One region of the Streptomyces sp. NPDC051109 genome, then DNA from elsewhere that is predicted to be linked to it. Evidence: riboswitches for the same ligand, from Rfam matches in the RefSeq annotation. Region 1 holds a riboswitch; the other holds the start of a gene.
The links. A riboswitch is a leader RNA that binds a small molecule or an ion and turns the genes downstream of it on or off. The one in region 1 is predicted to bind ZMP and ZTP.

Region 1 (8,707 bases):
CCGGCACCCGCTACGTCGGCGCCGTCCAACTGGTCGCCACGGTACTGAAGTTCGTCCCGCTGCTGCTGGTCGCCGTCGGCGGGCTGTTCTTCTTCGACCCGGCGAACCTCGGTCCCTTCCAGGCCACCGGCCAGAGCCCCGTCGGCGCGGTCTCCGCCGCCGCGGCGATCCTGCTCTTCAGCTACCTCGGCGTGGAGTCGGCCGCCGTCAGCGCGGGCGAGGTCCGCGACCCCGCCCGCAACGTCGGCCGGGCCACGATCCTGGGCACCGCCGGCGCAGCCGCCGTCTACCTGCTGGGCACCCTCTCCGTCTTCGGCCTGGTCGCCCACGACAAGCTGGTCGCCTCCCAGGCCCCGTTCACCGACGCCGTCAACGCCATGTTCGGAGGCACCTGGGGCGGCACCCTCGTCGCCTGCGCGGCCGTGATCTCGATGCTCGGCGCCCTCAACGGCTGGACCCTGCTCAGCGCGCAGACCCCGTACGCCGCCGCCCGCGACGGGCTCTTCCCCAAGGTCTTCGAGACGAGGAAGCGGGGCGTCCCGGTGGCCGGCGTGCTCGTCACCGTCGCCCTGGCCTCCGGCCTGACGATCTACAACTACACGGCGGGCTCGGACGGGGTGTTCGAGGTCCTCGTCCTGGTGACCACCTTCACGGCGACCGTCCCGTACCTGCTCTCCACCGCCGCGCAGATCTACTTCCTGCTCTCCGGGCAGTCCGAGCGCGTCCACCGCGGCCTCCTGGTCCGCGACGGCATCCTCGCCGGCCTGGCCTTCGGCTTCTCGATGTGGCTGGTCGCCGGCTCCGGCTACGCGGCCGTCTACCAGGGCGTCCTGTTCCTCTTCGCCGGTGTCCTCGTCCACGCCGCGATGTCCGCCCGAAAGCACCGGGTCACCGCCTGACCTGCGCGGTAGTTTGGAACGAGAGGACAAGCAGGGGGCACTAAGGGGTCGCCATGTCCGCGATCAGAGAAAGCATCGACATCTCCCGCAGTCCCGAAGACGTCTTCGACTACGTGACGGACCCCACGCACCTGCCGGAGTGGCAGGACAGCGCCGTCTCCGCCCGCCCGCTCGACGGCAGACCCCTCCACGTCGGTTCGCAGGTCGTGATCACCCGGCGCATGGGCGGGCGGGAGTTCCCGATGGCCATGGAGGTCACGGAGCTCGACAAGCCGCGGAGCTGGCACATCCAAGGGATCCGCGGACCCGTCCGCGGAGACGTGCGCGGCACGATCGAGCCCCTCGACGGGGGAAAGCGCTCGCGCGTGACCCTCGACCTCGACTTCCAGGGGCACGGCATCGGCCGGGTGATCGCCCCGCTCGTGGTCAAGCCGTACGCCCGCAAGGAGATGCCGCGCAACGAGGAGAAGCTGAAGCACCTCCTGGAGAACTGAGGTGCTCCGGGTACGCGGCGCGCCCACACCGGGCGCGCCGCGTACCCACGGGCTGACCTCGCGTTTTAGTCGAGGTAGTCGCGCAGCACCTGCGAACGCGACGGGTGGCGCAGCTTCGACATGGTCTTGGACTCGATCTGGCGGATGCGCTCACGGGTGACCCCGTACACGCGGCCGATCTCGTCCAGGGTCTTCGGCTGGCCGTCGTTCAGGCCGTAGCGCATCGAGACGACGCCCGCCTCGCGCTCCGAGAGCGTGCCCAGGATCGACTGGAGCTGCTCCTGGAGGAACGTGAACGACACCGCGTCGGCCGGCACGACCGCCTCGGAGTCCTCGATGAGGTCACCGAACTCGCTGTCGCCCTCCTCACCCAGCGGGGTGTGCAGGGAGATCGGCTCGCGGCCGTACTTCTGGACCTCGATGACCTTCTCGGGGGTCATGTCGAGTTCCTTGCCCAGCTCCTCCGGAGTGGGCTCCCGGCCGAGGTCCTGGAGCATCTGGCGCTGGACGCGCGCCAGCTTGTTGATGATCTCGACCATGTGCACCGGGATGCGGATGGTGCGCGACTGGTCGGCCATGGCACGCGTGATCGCCTGCCGGATCCACCAGGTCGCGTACGTGGAGAACTTGAAGCCCTTGGTGTAGTCGAACTTCTCCACGGCGCGGATCAGACCGACGTTGCCCTCCTGGATCAGGTCCAGGAAGAGCATGCCGCGGCCCGTGTAGCGCTTGGCCAGCGAGACCACGAGGCGGAGGTTGGCCTCCAGCAGGTGGTTCTTGGCCCGGCGGCCGTCCTCGACGAGGATCTCCAGCTCGCGCTTGAACGCGGGCTTGTGGTCCTCCTCCTCTTCGAGCTTGTACTCGGAGAAGAGACCCGCCTCGATGCGCTTGGCGAGCTCGACCTCCTGCTCGGCGTTGAGCAGCGGCACCTTGCCGATCAGCTTCAGGTAGTCCTTGACGGGGTCGGCGGTGGCGCCGGCCACCATGACCGTCTGCGCCGGGGCATCGTCCTCGTCGTCGTCGGACAGGACGAAGCCCTGGGTGCCGCCGGCCTTCGGGGCCTCCTCCTCGACGTCGTCGACGAGGTCCTCGGCGGCCCAGTCCTCTCCCTCGGCGGCCGGGGTCTCGCCCTCGTCGGCGTCCTTGGCGCTGGTCTTCTTGGCCGCGGCGGCGGTCTTCTTCACCGCGGTCTTCTTCGCGGCGGTCTTCTTGACCGTCCGCTTCTTCGGCTCGGCGACGGCGTCGGCCGCCACCTCGTCCTCGGCCGCCGCGGCCGGCGAAGCGGATATCGCCGCCGCGGTGGCGGGGGCCGCGCTGGCCGAGGCCTTGCGCGCGCCGATGGGGCGCGGCGCGGCGGCCGCCTTCTTGGTCACGGTGCGGGCAGGCGCGGCGGCCGCCTTGCGGGGCTTCTTCGCGGCGGCCTTCGTGGCGGGGGCGGCGCTGACGTGCAGCGCGACGCCCTCCTCGTCCAGGACCTGGTTCAGGCTGCGCAGGACCCGCTTCCACTGGTCCACCGGGATGCGTCCGGCCTCGAAGGCCTGGCGCACGTCGTCACCGTTGATGTGACCCTGCTCGCGGCCGCGCTCGACGAGCGCGACGAGGGCCTCCGATTCGGCGATCTCCGGAGGGAACGTACGGGACGGGCTGAGCGACACAAGGAGCCTCTCGTTGCGAACAGATAGGGAGTGGGCGGGACATCATCGCGCGGACTCGGGAAACAGACCCGAGGGGGGTCTGTATTCCGGGGCCGCGCGAGGACACCTGTCGGTTCATCGCATGCCCGAGTCGATTCGTTACGCGCTGAATTGAGTGACCTGCGCCACGCTGTGGGCGCGCAACCGTTCGGCCGTGGATCCGTCCGCGCCCGCGCCGCCCTTTTCCCGTCAGCCCTTTTTGCGAGCCTCGATGAGGAAACGGGCGGTGTGCGCCACGAACGGGCCGTCACGCTCGATCCGTTCATGGAGCTCGCGCAAGCGGTCCCGGTACTGCCCGACCGTGAAGCCGGGCACCATCCAGATCACCTTCCTCAGAAAGTAGATCACGGCTCCGATGTCGTGGAACTCCGTACGCAGTCTCTCGGAGCGGAGATCCACCACTTCGAGGCCCGCCCCGGCGGCGTCGGCGGCCGCGTCGTCGGGGTGCCGGGAGCGGCGGACCTCCTCCGGCTGGGGGCCGAGGAAGTACTCGACGAGCTCGAAGACGCTCGCCGGCCCGACCTGCTGCGAGAGGTACGTACCCCCCGGGCGCAGGACCCGTGCGACCTCCTCCCACCAGATGGTCACCGGATGCCGGCTCGCGACCAGCTCGAAGGCCTCGTCGCCGAACGGCAGCGGCGGCTCGTCCGCGTCCGCGACCACGACCGCGCCCAGCGGGTGCAGCAGCCGGGTCGCCTTGTCGATGTTCGGCGGCCAGGACTCGGTGGCCGCCGTCAGCGGGGGCAGCGGCCCGGCCCCGGCGAGCACCTCTCCGCCGCCGGTCTGGATGTCGAGGGCGGAGCGGACCCGGGCGAGGCGCTCGGCGAGCAGCCGCTGGTAGCCCCAGGAGGGGCGCTGCTCGGTGGCCCGGCCGTCGAGCCAGGAGAAGTCCCAGCCGTCGACCGAAACGGACTCGGCTTCCGCGACCAGGTGATCGAAAGTGCGCGTCATGTCTCGATCGTCCCAGGCATGGCGCCGGTGATCCACCGGTTTGACCGGATCCCGTGCATGGACTCCGCCCGCGGGCCACCGCACCCGCGGGCGGGGTCCATTAGAGTGGAGGCGGGCCGTGACTGGCGTTCGGGTGGATCACCACCGGGGAGCGGCCCGGCGTACGACCGCACGTACGTCTCCTGCCGCGCGCCTGGGCGAACCGCGAACCCGCGATCCGCGATCCGCAGCGACGCTCAGGAGACCCCGTGACGACTGCCCAGACTGCCCCTGTCACTGCCGCCGGCCTCGCCCGGCAGATGGACGGCACCGCCCTCGCCCGCCGCATCTCGGAGCAGACCGCCGCCCTCGCGGCGAAGATCACCGAGCGCACCGGCACCGCTCCCTGCCTCGCGACCGTGCTGGTCGGCGAGGACCCGGCGTCCGTGACGTACGTGAAGATGAAGCAGAACCGCTGCGCCAAGGCCGGGATCACCTCCCGCCACGTGGAGCTCCCGGCCGAGACCACCACCGAGGAGCTCGTCGCCGCCCTCACCGCCCTCTCCGAGGACCCGGAGATCAGCGGCATCCTGCTCCAGCACCCGGTTCCGCACCACATCGACGAGCGCGCCGCATTCGAGGCCATCGCCCCGGGCAAGGACGTCGACGGCGTGACCATGCACTCCTTCGCCGCCATGGGCTTCGGGCTGCCGGGCTTCGTGTCCTGCACCCCGGGCGGCATCATGCGGCTCCTCGCCGAGTACGACGTGGACCTGACCGGCAAGCACGCCGTGGTCGTCGGGCGCAGCGCGATCCTGGGCAAGCCGGCCGGCATGCTGCTGCTGGAGCAGAACGCCACCGTCACCTACTGCCACTCCCGCACCGTGGACCTGCCGTCGATCGTCCGCCAGGCCGACGTGCTGGTCGCCGCCGTCGGCAAGGCCGAGTTCATCCGCGGCGAGGACATCAAGCCGGGCGCCGTGGTCCTGGACGCCGGCTACAACGAGGGCAACGTGGGCGACGTCCACTTCGAGTCGGCCGCCGCCCGCGCCTCGCTGATCACCCCGGTCCCCGGCGGCGTCGGCCCCATGACCATCGCGGTCCTGCTGGAGCAGACCGTCCGGGCGGCCGCCGCCCAGGCCGGGCTGGAGCTCGCGGACCTCTGACCGCCGTCGCACCCCGCGTGGGGACCCCGTACGGGAACGCTCCGTACGCGCACGCACCGTACGGGTGACGCCCCGGGCCCTCGGGCCCGGGGCGTTCCGCGTTCCGCGGTGTCCGGAATGCTGCGGCCGCAGCCTGCCCGGCGGCGGGGAGCGGGCGGTATCTTTTGCCCCGGGGCGCGCGATGACACGTGCAACACGTTTCCTGGGGAGACTGCTGATGGACCTGTTCACGCCACTGGAGCTGCCCAACGGCACCACCCTGCCGAATCGCCTGGCGAAGGCGGCCATGGAGGAGAGCCTCGCCGGGGCCGGCCAGCTGCCGGACGAGCGCATCGAGCGCCTCTACCGCCGCTGGGCGCGGGGCGGCGCCGGACTCCTGATCACCGGGAACGTGATGGTCGACCGCCGGGCGCTGACCGCGCCCGGCACCATCGTCCTCGACGCCCGCTCCCCGCTCGCCCCCTTCCGCCGCTGGGCCGAGGCCGCGTCCGGGGGCGGCGGCCGGGTCTGGATGCAGATCAACCACCCGGGCCGGCAGGTCGGCTCCGAGATGCCCGGCACGGCATGGGCGCCCTCCGACGTAGGGGTGAGCCTCGGCAAGCACACCAAGCGCTTCGCCCGCCCCACCGCGATGACCGAGGCCGACATCGAGGCCACCGTCGCCCGGTTCGCCGTCACGGCCCGGCGGGCCGAGGAGGCCGGCTTCGACGGGGTGCAGATCCACGCCGCCCACGGCTACCTGCTCAGCCAGTTCCTCTCCCCGCTGGTCAACCGGCGCACCGACCGCTGGGGCGGCAGCCTGGAGAACCGGGTCCGGCTGCTCACCGAGGTCGTCCGGGCGGTCCGCGCGCAGGTCGGCCCCGGCTTCGCGGTCGGCGTCAAGCTCAACACCGCCGACTTCCAGCGCGGCGGCTTCGACACCGAGGACGCGGCGCAGGTCCTCACGGCCCTCGGCGGCCTAGGCGTCGACCTCGTCGAACTGTCCGGCGGCAGCGTCGAGAGCCCCGCGACCCTGGGCCGTACCGCCGATCTGCGCACCCTGGAGCGGGAGGCCTACTTCCTGTCCTTCGCCGAGCAGTTCCTGGACGCGGCCACGATGCCGCTGATGCTGACCGGCGGTATAGGCCGGCAGGAGACCGCGAGGAAGGTCCTGGCACGCGGGGTGTCCGTCGTCGGGCTCGCCTCGGCGCTGGCGTTCCGGCCCGACCTGCCCGCCCGCTGGCGCGCCGGGGAGGACGTGAGGGTGCTCGTGGATCGGCTGCGGTGGAAGGACCGGGACCTGGCCGGCGCCGCGCTGCTGGCCTTCGTACGCTTCCAGCTGCACCGGCTGGCGCGCGGGCTGGAGCCGCGCCCGGAGGCCTCCCCGCGGGCCACGTTCGCCCTCGACCAGCTCCAGCACTGGCGCCGGGTGCGGGCGTACGGGGCCTGGCTCGCCCGCAATCCCGAGCCCGAGGACGTCCTGGTCGGCTGAGTCCGGCCGGTGAGTCCGGCCGGCGCCCCCACCGGGTGCTGCGCTGCCCGCGCTGCCCGCACCGGCCTCCCGGTCAGGCCGCCCGGGGGTTCAGAGCGCGGCCGGGTCCGGGTCCCGCCGTACGGCCGCCACGATGGGGGAGGTGCGGAACTCCCGCGCCAGTGCGGTCAGCGGCCGGGAGTCCAGCCGGTAGGGCTCGGGCAGCCCCTGGTCGGCCGCGGCCGCCCGGTCGGCGGCTTCCGCGGCTTCGGCGGCCGCGGCCGCCTCCCGGCGCCGGCAGGCCGCGGCGAGCATGGCCGCATCGGCCACGACCGAGGCCTTCGACTCGCACATGCCCTGGCCGAGGGCGGCCTCGTACGCGGCGCCCCGTACGGCCGGGTCGAACCAGCAGGCCAGGGCCAGGATGCCGTCGTCGATCACCGATTCGCGGTGGATCAGCCGGATGCCGATCGGCGACCACCAGGTCAGCGGCACCGTCGTCACACTGGACGCGGCGAAGCCCCGCAGCGCCTTCCACAGCGGGTGGAGCCGCCGGTACCGGCTGAAGTCCCGCCAGGCCGCCGAGCCGCCGACCAGCGGGACGATGAACCCCGAGCCCACCATCAGCGCGGCGGCGGAGGCGAACGGCGGGGCGACGTAGGTGGACAGGCCGTCCCAGTCGCGGCCCGCCCAGCGGGCGCCCACCGCCGCCCACTTCGTGACCAGGTATCCCAGGTCCAGCACCCCGCCGAGCACGATCAGGGCCAGTCCGGTGCGCAGCGGGCGCAGCGAGGGGCGCACGCGCAGCAGCCACTTCCAGCACAGCAGGGTCAGCGTCGAACTGCCGACGGTGTGCGCGAGCAGGTAGCAGACGATCATCTCGCGCAGCCAGGGCGTGTTGGCGTAGTACGTGTCCAGGTCGCGCAGGCGCTCCACGGGCGCGTCGCCGATCGTGAACAGGACGACGATGAGCAGCGTGACGGCGCTGAACACGGCCACCGTCAGCCGGGTGGCCCGGCGTACGACGGCGGGAGGGCCGCCGCCCCACTGCAGGACCAGGACGATGCACGAGCCCGAGAACGCGGTCAGCGCGCTGTACACCAGCGGGGCCGAGAAGTTGACGATCCCGGTGAGCCGGTTGACCGCGGAGATCGTCGGCGGCGCCGCCAGGAACATGACGAGGCAGCCGACGACGAGCAGGGTGCACACGGCCCGCATGAGCGGCTGGTCCCAGCCCCGGCGCAGGGTCGGCGCCTTGATCAGCAGCGCCAGGATCATCACCGACCCGGGAACGTAGAGGATGAGACCGTCGTTCATCGCGCCTGACCGACGGGGCCCACGGGATCGACCGGTCCGGCGCCCTGGTCGAGCCCCGCGACGGCCCGCTCCGCCGCGGTCAGCGGCGGCGCCTTCAGCGCGCCCCGGTCCGAGGCGCGCAGCACCCGCCAGACCACCGACGGGCGCAGCCAGTACGCGGGCGTGCTGCTCATGGTGATGACCTGGAGGAACGCGGCGGTCAGCGCCTCCCGCGTGGTGGCCCCGGTCATCAGCCGGTTGACGTACGCGTTGAGCAGCCCGACACCGGCCCGCGGCTTCATGCCGGTGGCCCCCGGGTACAGGATGTCCTGCGAGGTGGCGAGCTCCCAGGCGGTGGACACCTGCGGGACGAGGGCGCGCTGCGCCTCGCGGCCGAAAGAGGGATGGGCGAGGCCCTGCGTGCGCAGCAGGGTCCGTACGGCCAGCAGTCCCTGCGCGGCGACGGTCATGCCCTGCCCGTACAGCGGGTTGAAGGTGGCGACGGAGTCGCCGACGGCGAAGAAGCCGTCGGGCAGGTCCGCCTTCTCGAAGTAGACCCGGCGGTTGGCGGTGCCCTGGGTCACGGCTATGTCGGTCAGGGGCTTCCTGCCGTCGAGGAGCTCGCCGACGATCGGATCGCGCAGGCCCTTGGCGAACGGGATGAACCGGTCGGGGTCGCCGGTGGGCTGGCCCCCGCGGGTGCCGGAGAGGGTGGCCTGCCACTGGCCGTTCTCGATGGGGACGATCGTCGCGGTCTGGCCGGGGACGTACACCCGCG
Region 2 (13,494 bases), on a different contig from region 1:
CTGGACGAAGACGACCGGGGAGAGGGGACGGAACGTTCCCGTCCCCTCCAGACGCATCCCGAAGGGGCCGAAGGCGGCCGCGACCTCGGCCAGGTGGGCCCTGATCTCCGGCAGTCGGTCCGCCTCCACCTCGGTGGGCGGTACGAGGGTGACGTGCGTGGGGATGCCGTGCGCGGCGGCGTCCCCGAAGCCGGCGCGCAGCTCCTGGAGCTGGCTGCCGTACGGCTCCGGGACCGCGATCGAAACGCCGAGCGTTACGGTCCCCACGTATGTCTCCTCCGTCGTCTGGTGTGTACGGGTTGCGTACGGGTCCTGCCGACCCAGTGTGGGGCCAGCACCCCCCGGATTGCCAGGGCCTCCGGCGGTCAGTGCTTCGCGGGCACCAGACCGAGGCGGTCGTAGGCCTGCGCCAGGGTCTCGGCGGCGACCGCGCGGGCCTTCTCCGCGCCCTTGGCCAGGATGGAATCCAGGGTCTCCGGGTCGTCCAGGTACTCCTGGGTGCGCTGCTTGAACGGTGTGACGAAATCGACCATCACGCCGGCCAGGTCCGTCTTGAGCGCGCCGTAGCCCTTGCCCTCGTAGCGGGCCTCCAGGGCCGGGATCGACTCCCCCGTGAGGGTGGAGTAGATCGTGAGCAGGTTGCTGACGCCGGGCTTGTTCTCCGTGTCGAAGCGGACCTCGGCCTCGGTGTCGGTGACCGCGCTCTTGATCTTCTTCTCGGTGACCTTGGGCTCGTCGAGGAGGTTGATCAGGCCCTTGGGGGAGGACGCGGACTTCGACATCTTGATCGAGGGGTCCTGGAGGTCGTAGATCTTCGCGACCTCCTTGACGATGTGCGCGGCGGGGAGCGTGAAGGTCCGGCCGAAGCGCTGGTTGAAGCGCTCGGCCAGGTCGCGGGTCAGCTCGATGTGCTGGCGCTGGTCCTCGCCGACGGGGACGGCGTTGGCCTGGTAGAGCAGGATGTCGGCGACCTGGAGGATCGGGTACGTGAACAGGCCGACGGTGGCGTTGTTGACGCCGCCCTTGGCGGACTTGTCCTTAAACTGGGTCATCCGGCTGGCCTCGCCGAAGCCGGTGATGCAGTTCATGACCCAGCCGAGCTGTGCGTGCTCGGGGACGTGGCTCTGGATGAAGAGCGTGCAGCGGTCCGGGTCGAGACCTGCGGCGAGCAGCTGCGCGGCGGAGAGGCGGGTGTTGGCGCGCAGGTCCTTCGGATCCTGCGGCATGGTGATCGCGTGCAGGTCGACGACCATGTAGAACGCGTCGTGCGTCTCCTGCAGGGCGACGTACTGGCGGATGGCTCCGAGGTAGTTCCCGAGGTGGAACGAGCCGGAGGTGGGCTGGATGCCGGAGAGCGCGCGAGGACGATCAGAAGCCATGGCTTCATTCTCTCAGGTACGGCGGCCGCGGCGGTCCCCACCTGTCCGAAACCCCCCGGGCGGAGCCCCGGGGGTTTCGACGGGTCGGGGGACGCCTCGGTGAGCGGTCAGGAGACCGGCAGGCCCGGGGCCGGGTAGGCGGACAGGAGGTCCGCGACCTCGGTGCGGATGGCGGCCAGGGCCGGCTCGTCCTGCTTCGCGGCGGCGTCCACGGCTCGGGAGATCCAGCCCGCCACCAGCTGCATGTGTTCCGCCCCCAGGCCTCGCGAGGTCAGCGACGGGGTGCCGATGCGGATGCCCGACGGGTCGAACGGCTTGCGGGGGTCGAACGGGACCGTGTTGTAGTTCACCACGATCCCGGCGCGGTCCAGCGCCTTGGCCGCCACCTTGCCCGGCACCCCCCGCGAGGTCAGGTCCATCAGGATCAGGTGGTTGTCGGTACCGCCCGACACCAGGTCGAAGCCCCGGGCCAGCAGCGCCGCCGCCAGTGCCTTCGCGTTGGCGACCACCGCGTGCGCGTACGTCACGAACGACGGCTGCGCCGCCTCGTGCAGGGCCACCGCGATGCCCGCCGTCGTCTGGTTGTGCGGGCCGCCCTGGAGACCCGGGAAGACCGCCTTGTCGATGGCCTTCGCGTGCTCCTCGCGGCACATCAGCATCGCGCCCCGCGGCCCGCGCAGCGTCTTGTGCGTGGTCGTGGAGACCACGTCCACGTGTCCGACCGGCGACGGGTGCGCCCCGCCCGCGATCAGGCCCGCGATGTGGGCCACGTCGGCGACGAGGACCGAGCCCGCCTCCTGGGCGATCGAGGCGAACGCCTCGAAGTCGATCGTGCGGGGGAGCGCCGTACCGCCGCAGAATATGATCTTCGGGCGCTCCGCCAGCGCGAGTTCGCGCACGGCGTCGTAGTCGATCAGACCCGTCTCGGCGGACACCCCGTACTGCACGCCCCGGAACCAGGAACCCGTCGCCGAGACCCCCCAGCCGTGCGTCAGATGGCCGCCCATCGGCAGGGCCATGCCCATCACCGTGTCGCCGGGCTTCGCGAAGGCCAGGTACACCGCGAGGTTCGCCGGAGAGCCGGAGTAGGGCTGGACGTTGGCGTGGTCCACCCCGAACAGGCCCTTCGCCCGCTCGACGGCCAGCGCCTCGACGCGGTCGATGTTCTGCTGGCCCTCGTAGTAGCGGCGGCCCGGGTAGCCCTCGCTGTACTTGTTCTGCAGCACGGTGCCGGAGGCTTCGAGCACCGCGGCGGACACGTAGTTCTCGCTCGGGATCAGGCGAAGGGTCTGCGCCTGCAGCGTCTCCTCGGCGGCGACGAAGGACGCCAGCTCGGGGTCGACGGCGGTCAGGGCGGGGTGGCGGCTCGCGCTCATGGCGGCTCCTCCGGGGTCGATGTCAGATCTCGTCCCCGCGAGGCCCAGGCGAGCGGCCCTGTATGCGGTCGTGCGCGCACGACTCCCCCGGAGTTGGTTCTCCGTACGCCAGTCGCCGTGCGTACCGCTCACCTTAGCGGGCGGTCCACAAGAAAGGTTTCCCCGTCCGGTATACGAGCGACGTATAGCCGTATACAAGGTGACGTGACGCAGGTGACGACACCCCCGTCGCCTCCAGCACCCTCGTCACCTCCATGACGCCCGCCCCCGACGATCGGAGACCCCGTGTCGACAACTGCTGAAGCCCTGCGCTCCGCCGAGGCGCACAGCGCGCACAACTACCACCCGCTGCCCGTCGTCGTGGCGTCGGCGGAAGGCGCGTGGATGACGGACGTGGAGGGCCGCCGGTTCCTGGACATGCTCGCGGGCTACTCGGCGCTCAACTTCGGCCACGGCAACCGCCGTCTGCTCGATGCGGCCAAGGCGCAGCTGGAGCGGGTCACCCTCACCTCGCGGGCCTTCCACCACGACCGGTTCGCCGATTTCTGCAGCGAGCTCGCCGCACTGTGCGGCAAGGAGATGGTGCTGCCGATGAACACGGGCGCGGAGGCCGTGGAGACGGCGGTGAAGACCGCCCGCAAGTGGGGTTACGAGGTCAAGGGCGTGCCGGACGGGCAGGCCAAGATCGTGGTCGCGGCCAACAACTTCCACGGCCGTACGACGACCATCGTGAGCTTCTCGACGGACCACGAGGCGCGCGACCACTACGGGCCCTACACCCCCGGCTTCGAGATCGTTCCGTACGGGGACCTCACCGCGCTGGCGGCGGCCGTCACGGCCAACACCGTGGCCGTGCTGCTGGAGCCGATCCAGGGCGAGGCCGGGGTGCTGGTGCCGCCGGCCGGCTACCTGCAGGGGGTACGGGAGCTCACGCGCGAGCGGAACGTCCTGTTCATGGCGGACGAGATCCAGTCGGGGCTGGGCCGGACCGGCAAGACCTTCGCGTGCGAGCACGAGGACGTCGTACCGGACGTCTACATCCTGGGCAAGGCGCTGGGCGGCGGCGTGGTGCCGGTCTCGGCCGTGATCGCCGACCGGGACGTGCTCGGGGTGTTCCGGCCGGGCGAGCACGGCTCCACCTTCGGCGGCAACCCGCTCGCCTGCGCGGTCGCCCTGGAGGTGATCGCGATGCTGCGCTCCGGCGAGCACCAGCAGCGCGCCGCCGAACTCGGCGACCACCTGCACCGGGAGCTGAACCTGCTGGTCGGGGGCGCGGTGACCGCCGTACGCGGGCGCGGACTGTGGGCGGGCGTCGACATCGACCCGTCACACGGCACGGGCCGGGCGATCTCGGAGCGGCTGATGGAGCGGGGCGTCCTGGTCAAGGACACGCACGGGGCGACGATCCGCATCGCGCCCCCGCTGGTGATCAGCAAGGAGGACCTGGACTGGGGCCTGGACCAGCTGCGGGACGTACTGGCCGAGGGCTGATGGCCGGCGTCCGCCGGGGGCGCGGCCGGCCCGACCCGGGCCCGGCCACGTCCTCGTCGGCGCGGCTACAGGATGACGTGGGGCAGGAAGCGGGCGAACTCGTCCGTGACCGGGCCCGCCGACTCGCGGATGCCCAGGCCCGCCGCCTCCTCCTCGACGACCCAGGCGCCGAGCACCACGCGGTTGCCGTCGAAGTCGGGGAGCGGGGCCAGGCCCTGGAAGACGTACGTCTCCCCCTCGGCCGGCGTGAACGGCTCGTCGCCGCCGGGCGGGTGCAGGGTGACCCCGGCGCCCTCGCGGCCCAGCAGCGGCTTCGCGGCGTACCCGGTGGTCCGGGCGAGCTCGCGCGGACCGTCGAGGTAGGCGGGCAGCAGGTTCGGGTGCTCCGGGAAGAGCTCCCACAGGATCGCCAGCAGCGCCTTGTTGGACAGCAGCATCTTCCACAGCGGCTCGATCCAGGCGGTGGTCCCGGAGCCGCCGCCGTGGTCGTACGTGCCGAGGACCTGCGGGCCGAACGCGTCGGTGGCCAGCCACTCCCACGGGTAGAGCTTGAAGCAGCTGCGGATGAAGCCGAGCCTCTGGTCGACGAACCGGCCCGACAGGCCGTCCCAGCCGATCTGTTCGACGGACAGCGCCTCCGTCTCCAGGCCCGCCTGCTCGGCGGTCTCCTGGAGGTAGGCGACCGTCATCAGGTCCTCGCCGAGCTCGTCCGTCTCGGAGTGCGCGAAGTGCAGCGGGCCGGCCGGCAGCAGTTCCGCCTGCCTGCGCCAGGCCTCGACGAGCCGCTCGTGGAGGGAGTTCCACTGGTCGGCGCCGGGGAAGCGCTCCTCCATCCAGAACCACTGCGGACTGGCCGCCTCCACGAGGGAGGTCGGGGTGTCGGCGTTGTACTCCAGCATCTTGGCCGGGCTGCCGGAGCCGTCGTAGCGCAGGTCGAACCGGCCGTAGAGGGAGGGCTGTTCGGCGCGCCGGCGCCAGGACTCGGCGATCAGCGCGGCCAGCTTCGGATCGGTGATGCCGAGGTCCGCGAAGCGGTCGTGCTCGACGATGTGCGCGGCGGCGGCCAGGCACATGGCGTGCAGCTCCTCGACGACGTTCTCCAGCGCCTCCACCTCGGGGAGCGAGAAGGAGTAGTACGCGCTCTCGTCCCAGTAGGGGCGCAGGGAGTCGTCGGGGTAGCGGGTGAGGGGGTAGATCAGCCCCTGCTCCTCGACGGTCTTCTGCCAGTCGGGGCGCGGCTCGATGGTGTGGCGCTGCACGCTGGATCAGCCGCCCGAGGAGCTCTTGTGGCTGCCGCCGATGCCGCCGCGGGTGACGGCGGACTTGTCGAAGCTGCCGCCGCTGACGCGATTGCCGCTCGCGACGGAGCCGCCGTAGTAGTAGGAGCCGCGGCCGCCGCTCTTGCACTCCTTGGTGTTCAGCTTCTCCAGGGTGACGCGGTCCGCGCAGCGCTTGTCGGGCTCGCTGCTGCTGCCGCAGGCCACGAGGGCGGCGGCGAGCAGGCCCATGCCGCCGAGGGCGACACCGCCGGAGCGCATGCGGCGTCGGGTGGTGCCGGTGGTGTTGCTGCTGCTCGTACTGCTGTCGTCCATGGCGGACAGACTAGAACGGGGCAGCGGAGCGATGGAATCCGGCCGTCGAAACCCCCTCATGACCTCCATGATCTAGAGTCGTTTCGTGCTCCTCGGGATGGTTTGCGCACTCGGTGCGGCGGTCTGTTTCGGTACGGCGTCGGTGCTGCAGGCGATGGCCGCGCGGGCGGCGGAGCCGGGGACCGGGTCGGGACTGGACACCGCGCTGCTGCTGCGGGCGGCCCGGCAGTGGCGGTACGTCGCGGGCCTGGGGCTGGACGCGGCCGGGTTCGTCCTCCAGATCGTGGCGCTGCGGAACATCCCGATCTACACGGTGGGGGCGGCGCTGGCGGCGAGCCTCGCGGTGACGGCGGTGGTCTCGGCGCGGCTCCTGCACGTACGGCTGAGCGGGGCCGAGTGGGGCGCGGTGGGCATGGTGTGCGCGGGGCTGGCGATGCTGGCGCTGTCGTCGGGCGAGGAGGGCTCGGGGACGGGCTCGTTCGCGCTGAAGCTGGGGCTGCTGGCAGTGGCGGGACTGGTGCTGCTGGTGGGGGCGGTGGCCGGCGGGCTCCCGGACCCGTCGCGGGCGCTGGTCCTCGGTCTGGCCGCGGGGACGGGGTTCGGGGTGGTGGAGGTGGCGGTCCGCCTCATCGACGACATCTCGCCCGCGTCGTTCGCGAACCCGGCGCTGTACGCACTGCTGCTGGGCGGGGGCGCGGCGTTCCTCCTGCTCACCTCGGCGCTCCAGCGCGGCTCGGTGACGGTGGCCACCGCCGGCATGGTGCTCGGCGAGACGATCGGCCCGGCGGTGGTGGGGGTGGTCTGGCTCGGCGACCGCACCCGCGAGGGCCTGGCCTGGCTGGCGGTCCTCGGCTTCGCGGTGGCGGTGGCCGGAGCCCTGGCCCTGGCCCGCTTCGGCGAACCGCCGAACCCCGAGCCGCCGGACCCCGAGCCGCCGAACGCCGAGCCGGCGCAGCCCGGCCCCGCTTAGACGCGGGGTCCGGAGGCGGACCGCCGCTACGGCAGGGCGGCGAGCAGGGCCGACAGCGTCGCCGACCAGGCGCTCGTCGGCGGGGTGCCGTAGCCGACCACCAGCGCTTCCCGCCGGGGGAGGTCGGCGTCCGGGTCGGCGAAGAAGGACAGGGGCACCACCGCCAGGTCCTGCCAGGCCGCGGCCCGCAGGACCCCGGCCTCGGTCCCCGCCGGGAGGTCCAGCACCGCGTGCAGGCCCGCCGCGATGCCGGATACCGCCACCCGGTCGGAGACGGCCGCGACCAGCTCGTCCCGGCGCCGCCGGTACCGCAGCCGCATGCCGCGCACGTGCCGGTCGTACGCCCCGGACTTGATGAACTCCGCCAGCGTCAGCTGGTCCACCGCGCTCGACGTCCAGTCGGTCCGGCCCTTCGCCGCCACGACCTCGTCCAGCAGCCCCGGCGGCACCACCATCCACCCCATCCGCAGCCCCGGGGCGAGCGATTTGCTCGCCGTACCGAGGTAGACCACCCGGTCCGGGTCCAGGCCCTGCAGAGCGCCCACCGACTGGCCGTCGTAGCGGAACTCCCCGTCGTAGTCGTCCTCCACGATCAGTGCGCCGGTGCTGCGGGCCCAGTCGACCGCCGCCGCCCGGCGGGCGGGGGTCAGCGCCGCCCCGGTGGGGAACTGGTGCGCCGGCGTCAGCAGCACCGCCCCGGCGCCCGCGCCCGCCGGCCCCGACAGGTCCTGCGTCCGCGCCCCCGCGTCGTCCACCGCCAGCGGCCGGGTCCGCAGCCCCGCCCCCGCCAGCGAGTCCCGGTGGTGGTGGAGGCCGTACCCCTCCACCACCACGTCCCGTACCCGGCGCGCCCGCAGCACCCCCGCCAGCAGCATCAGCGCGTGCGCGAACCCCGCGCACAGCACGATGCGCTCCGGGTCCGCGTACACCCCGCGCGCCCGCGCCAGGTAGCCGGCGAGGGCCTCCCGCAGCTCCACCCGGCCGCGCGCGTCGACCGCGTACCCGAAGGCCTCGTTCGGCGCGTCCGTCAGCGCCCGCCGGGCCGCCGTCAGCCAGGCGGCGCGCGGGAAGGCGCCCAGGTCCGGGGTGCCGGGCACCAGGCTGTACGCATGCCGCCGCGGCGCGGGGCGGCGGACCCGGGCGGAGCCCGCGGGCCGCAGCGGCCGGGCCCGTTCCGCGACCCGGGTGCCCGAGCCCTGGCGGGCCGTCAGCCAGCCCTCGGCGACGAGCTCGGCGTACGCCTCCGCGACCGTGTTCCGCGCGATCCCGAGGTCCGCGGCGAACGTGCGCGAGGAGGGCAGCCGGGTGCCGGGCGCCAGTCGCCCGCTGCGCGCCGCCTCGCGCAGCGCCTCGACCAGCCCGGCCCGCAGGCCGCGCCCGGCGGAGAGGTCCAGATGCAGGTCAGCACCGAAACCGGAACCCGGTCCGCCGACCGCTTCCGCCGCCTCGTCATCGGAAATGGCCCAAGGATCCGTCATGGATATGGACCATACGGGCGGGCCGCCTGCTTCTTAAAGTTGGACGCATGACCACCACGTACGAAGACACCACCGCACACGCACCCGAGCACGCCCCCCGCATGGGCTGGGCCAAGCACGCGCCCGAGGTCTACAAGGCGATCGTCGGCCTGGAGATGGCCGCGAGGAAGGGCCTGGACCCGGCCCTGGTCGAGCTGGTCAAGATCCGCGCCTCGCAGCTCAACCACTGCGCGTTCTGCCTGGACATGCACACCAAGGACGCCATCGCCGGCGGCGAGAGCGTCGAGCGGATCGTCCAGCTCACCGCACTGGAGGAGTCGCGCCACTTCTACACCGAGAAGGAAGTGGCCGCGCTCGAACTGACCGAGGCCGTGACCGTCCTGACCGAGGGATTCGTTCCCGACGAGGTGTACGAGAAGGCCGCGAAGCACTTCGAGGAGAAGGAACTCTCCCACTTGATCGCCATCATCGCGACGATCAACGTCTGGAACCGCTTCGCCGTCACCACCCGCATGGTCCCGGGCCACTACACGCCGGGCATGTTCAAGTAGGCCCGACGCCGGATCGCCGCGCCAGTCCGGCCGGACGCTTCAGTCCGGCCGGAACGAGCCCAGGGCCGCCGCCACGCGCGTGCGGACGGCCTTGGCCTCGGCGACCGGGCCGAAGCCCATGAGCACCCAGCGGCTGCCGTCGGAGGCGACGGTCAGCCGCCCGATCGCGTGCGCGGTCCCGTTCGTCTCCCCGTCCGGAACCTCGTACACGATCTCGCAGCCGGCGGTGTCCTTCGCTCCGAGCGAGATCCGCCGGTAGCCGTCCCGGGAGCTGAGCTCCTTCGTGTCCTCGATCAGGACCTCGCACGCGTTGTCCGAGCCGCCGGTGACCGGGAAGACCTGGAGCAGGCTGCCCCGGCCCTGCTCGGGGCGGAACACCGTGCCGACGGTGCCCCCGCTCTCGGACGTACTGAGCTGCCAGTCGTCCGGGACCGCGACCCGGAACCCCGCTCCGGCGCTGCGCAGCACCTTGTACCCGTCCGGCACCTGCGGGGAGTCCCCCATCAGGTACGAGGAGCCCCGGACGGCCCCGCCCACGGCCACGGCGACGCCGAGCGCGATGCCCAGGCGGCGCGGCCACCGGCGCGCGGTGCCCCGCGCGGGCGGGACGCTCCGGGGTGCCGGGCCGGCCGGAGCGGCCCACGGGTTCGGCGGCTCCGTGTCCGGGGGCTCGGTGTCCGGTGGCTCCGTGTCGGGGGGCTCGGTGCCCGGGGGGTAGGCGGGCTTCGGCGGGAGGTCCGGGCGCCCGGACCCCGGCCCCTCACCCGCGGGGCCGGGCGCGGCCCCTGGCTCGCGCGGGGGCTCGGGCTCCGGGCTCCCCCGCCGACCCCGCCGCTGCGGATCCTCCGGGTGCTCCCACTGCTGCGTCTGCGGGTTCCAGCGGGCGGGGCCGCTCCCCGGGGTCACGGGTCACCCCCCGAACGAGGTCAGCAGGGCGGTCAGGGCGGTGGCCGCGCTCACCGAGTCCACCAGCGGGGCCCACCGTTCCAGCGCCCCGCGCAGCCGGGCGGGCAGGCCCGGCCGGACCTCCTCGCCCGCCGACTCCAACTCCTCCGCCGCCGAGTCCAGTTCGGCATCCAGGGCGGTCCGCCCGTCGCTGCGCGGCAGCCGTACCAGGGCCGCGCGGAGGTCTCGTACGGCCTCCAGCAGCTCCTGCGCGGTCGGCCCGCCAGCACCGGCGTCCGCCTCCGTACCGCCGTGGTTGACCGTGCTGTTGCTGACGTCCGTGCCGCCGATGCTGAAGGCGCTCCCCCGTACGTCGCCGATCCGCACCGAGGGCAGCCCGGTGCCTGCGCCTTCGCTATCGGCCACTTCTGCTCTCCTTGCCCGCGCGCACGCGCCCGTCCTTCCGCTCCGACTCGTCCGTGCCCTGGTTCACCGTGCTGTTGTGGCTCACTCCGTTGATGCCGAAGGCGCTGTTGCTCACCGACTGGATGAACACCCCGCCCTCGGCGACGTTGACCGCGCGCTCCGCGAACTCCTCGGTGTGCCAGCCCGCGTCGTGCAGCGCCTGCGTCACCCCGCCGACGATGCGCTCCTGGATGGTCTTCACGTACCGGTCCAGGTCCATCAGCTGGAACAGCGACAGCTCCCGCTGCGAGGCGAGTTCGCGTACGGACGCGGCCGGCCCCGCCGCGTACGCGACGCCGTGCCCGGCGGTCGCCAGCCGCCACGGGACCCGGCAGGCCCCGGCGAGGGTGGCGAGGGCCACGCCGAGCGAGCCGGGGGCGTTGCTGAGGGCCAGCAGCACCTTGGCGAGGGGGGTGTTGCGGCGGTGGCGCCGGGCGATGTCGTCGGCGCGCTGGAAGTCGGGGCGCACCGGCAGCAGCACGTGCGGGGCGACCTCCAGCATCAGCATGCCGCCCTGCGTGTGGACCCGGATGAAGACGGTGATGACGAGGTTCTCGTCCCAGCCGCCGATCCTGACGCGCAGGAAGTGCCGGCGCCGCTCTCCGCCCTCCTCGACCGCCGCGGCGCGGTGTTCGGCGAACGCCTCCTCCGACACGTCGACCGCGTCCACGTAGGGCAGTCCGGCGGCCGGCAGGAACACGCACTCGTCGATGACCAGCTCGCGCAGCCGGTCCAGGACGCTCGCCTCCGCCTCCTCGGAGCCGCCCGGCGAGGGGACCCGCAGGGCCTCCAGCCTGGGCCGGATCCGCTCGATGATCCCCGCGTTGTCGAGGCGGCGGGCCCCCGCTCCGGCGCGTGGCCGCAGCTCCACCGTCAGCTGCCACGGCAGACGGGCCTGGCCGGCCCCGCAGAACGGGTTGTCGATGTCGTACAGGACCACGTGAGCGTGCTGCAGGCGCAGGATCCGGTCCTGGGCGCGGTGGAAGCGCGGTCCCCCGACCGGGTCGGCCTCCCAGTCCGCGTAGTGCGCGCGGCTGAGCTTGGAGTCGATGGTCTGCGCGAAGTGCCCGCGCTGGAAGTAGACGAGCAGCGTGAGCAGCACCGCGATCAGGACGACCGTCCACGCGTAGGCCTCGCCGTAGTACTGGCCGATCCGGGGCACCTCCGTGAAGATGCCCAGCGGGTCGGTCTCCAGGACGTGCCCGAGGTACTGGCCGAGACGGCTCAGGTCCGGGCTGCCCAGGAAGCCCCCGAGACCCGCGTCGTCCGCGAAGAAGCCGCGGAGCACGCCCCACAGGATCCGGCCGAGGAGGTAGGCGGCGCAGGCGCGCAGGATCCATTCGAAGGCCCGGCCGCCGCGACCGGTCCGCTCGCGGCGCTTCTTGATGCGGCCGGCCCCGCTCAGGAGCAGCGCGGGGACGAGCAGGAAGAGGAAGAACGCGCGGGTGAGGAGGAGGCCGAGTCCCCACACCGCGACGATCGCCGCCGACCAGGCCGCTTCGGTGCGCAGGGCGCGCAGGGCGTGGGCGAGGACGCGGGCGGCGTCGAACCCGTAGGAGGGCGCGGGGAACCGTTCCTCATGGACGTACAGCTCCTCGATCACCCGGTCGCGGTAGGCGGGGTCGAGGTAGGCGCCGGCACACAGCAGGCGTCCCGCCTCTGTTGCCACGGGGTCCACGGGGGCCCTGCCGTCGGATGTGCCGCTCACGGGTTCTCCTCGCTCGGGAGGAGGGCAACCGTACGGCGCGCGGGTAGCGCGTGACAGGGCACTTCACGCCAAAAGGCCCCGGCGCGTGCGCCGGGGCCTTTCAGGTGTCGCGGGATCGGATCAGCCGGGTCGGACGGGGTGGCCGGGTCGTCGGCCGGGGCCCGTCAGGCCGGTCGGATCAGGCCGCTCAGATCAGGCCGAGCTCGCGGACCGCGTCGCGCTCCTCGACGAGCTCCGCCACGGACGCGTCGATGCGCGCACGGGAGAACTCGTTGATGTCCAGGCCCTGGACGATCTCGTACTTGCCGTCCTTGGTGGTGACGGGGAAGGAGGAGATGATGCCCTCCGGGACGCCGTAGGAGCCGTCCGACGGGATGCCCATGGAGGTCCAGTCGCCCGCGGCCGTGCCGTTGACCCACGTGTGGACGTGGTCGATGGCGGCGTTCGCGGCGGAGGCGGCCGAGGACGCGCCACGGGCCTCGATGATCGCGGCGCCGCGCTTGGCGACGGTCGGGATGAAGGTGTCGGCGAGCCACAGCTCGTCGCTGACGACCTCGGCGGCGTTCTTGCCGGCGATCTCCGCGTGGAAGATGTCCGGGTACTGGGTCGCCGAGTGGTTGCCCCAGATGGTGAGGCGCTTGATGTCGGAGACGGCGGCACCGGTCTTGGCGGCCAGCTGCGAGATCGCGCGGTTGTGGTCGAGGCGGGTCATCGCGGTGAAGCGCTCGGCCGGTACGTCCGGGGCGGCGGCCTGCGCGATGAGCGCGTTGGTGTTGGCCGGGTTGCCGACGACGAGGACCTTGATGTCGTCCGCGGCGTGGTCGTTGATGGCCTTGCCCTGCGGCTTGAAGATGCCGCCGTTGGCGGAGAGCAGGTCGCCGCGCTCCATGCCCTTGGTGCGCGGGCGGGCGCCCACGAGCAGGGCGACGTTCGCACCCTCGAAGCCCGCGTTCGGGTCGTCGAAGATGTCGATGCCCTTGAGCAGCGGGAAGGCGCAGTCGTCGAGCTCCATGGCGGTGCCCTCGGCGGCCTTCATGCCCTGGGGGATCTCCAGGAGGCGGAGCTTGACCGGCACGTCCGCGCCGAGCAGGTGGCCGGAGGCGATGCGGAAGAGCAGCGCGTAGCCGATCTGGCCGGCGGCGCCGGTGACGGTGACATTCACGGGAGTGCGGGTCATGGCCTTCTCCGTTAGACAGCTGGCGGTGGGGCGTCGCTGCCCCATGTGCTGGCGGACGCCGCTCCCCTGCGAATCTTGACGTGAAGAGACATCCGGCGTCAGGCTATCCGACCTTCCGGCGGCCCAATCCCCCGGTCTGTGTGGTGCAGGGCACACGGACCGGGAGTTCGAAGGCCTGGAGGGGGATTTCCCCGCTCTTTTCGACCCCCCGACACCGCCGGACGGGTGTACGAGCGGGGTGCGAGTACGTCAGGTGGCCCGACTCGTCCGGCTCAGCGGACGGTGAACCGGACCGCGCTCTCCAGGAACGGGATGTCCAGCACCGGCTTGGGTTCCATCACCAGCGCGAGCAGCGTGATCGCCACGCCGAGCAGCCCGTACGTGACCATGTCCGTGAAGCGGGAGCGCACCGCGAGCATCCC

Region 2: another riboswitch for ZMP and ZTP. It lies ahead of glyA (serine hydroxymethyltransferase); the one in region 1 lies ahead of ACIBAD_RS20545 (bifunctional 5,10-methylenetetrahydrofolate dehydrogenase/5,10-methenyltetrahydrofolate cyclohydrolase).

Annotation. Positions count from the first base shown of each region.
Region 1 is NZ_JBITFF010000010.1:211,699-220,405, forward strand. It holds gene ACIBAD_RS20525 (amino acid permease) at 1-899, shown strand, start outside; gene ACIBAD_RS20530 (SRPBCC family protein) at 953-1,393, shown strand; gene ACIBAD_RS20535 (RNA polymerase sigma factor) at 1,459-3,048, opposite strand; gene ACIBAD_RS20540 (methyltransferase domain-containing protein) at 3,277-4,038, opposite strand; ZMP/ZTP riboswitch at 4,147-4,244, shown strand; gene ACIBAD_RS20545 (bifunctional 5,10-methylenetetrahydrofolate dehydrogenase/5,10-methenyltetrahydrofolate cyclohydrolase) at 4,338-5,183, shown strand; gene ACIBAD_RS20550 (NADH:flavin oxidoreductase/NADH oxidase family protein) at 5,401-6,654, shown strand; gene ACIBAD_RS20555 (MAB_1171c family putative transporter) at 6,745-7,950, opposite strand; gene ACIBAD_RS20560 (FAD-dependent monooxygenase) at 7,947-8,707, opposite strand, start outside.
Region 2 is NZ_JBITFF010000003.1:376,440-389,933, forward strand. It holds gene ACIBAD_RS07540 (2'-5' RNA ligase family protein) at 1-267, opposite strand, end outside; gene trpS (tryptophan--tRNA ligase) at 366-1,379, opposite strand; gene glyA (serine hydroxymethyltransferase) at 1,487-2,755, opposite strand; ZMP/ZTP riboswitch at 2,791-2,881, opposite strand; gene rocD (ornithine--oxo-acid transaminase) at 3,041-4,246, shown strand; gene ACIBAD_RS07560 (glutathionylspermidine synthase family protein) at 4,312-5,505, opposite strand; gene ACIBAD_RS07565 (hypothetical protein) at 5,512-5,838, opposite strand; gene ACIBAD_RS07570 (hypothetical protein) at 5,936-6,808, shown strand; gene ACIBAD_RS07575 (PLP-dependent aminotransferase family protein) at 6,835-8,286, opposite strand; gene ACIBAD_RS07580 (carboxymuconolactone decarboxylase family protein) at 8,334-8,837, shown strand; gene ACIBAD_RS07585 (hypothetical protein) at 8,877-9,743, opposite strand; gene ACIBAD_RS07590 (hypothetical protein) at 9,747-10,148, opposite strand; gene ACIBAD_RS07595 (hypothetical protein) at 10,138-11,895, opposite strand; gene ACIBAD_RS07600 (malate dehydrogenase) at 12,083-13,072, opposite strand; gene ACIBAD_RS07605 (DUF3017 domain-containing protein) at 13,345-13,494, opposite strand, start outside.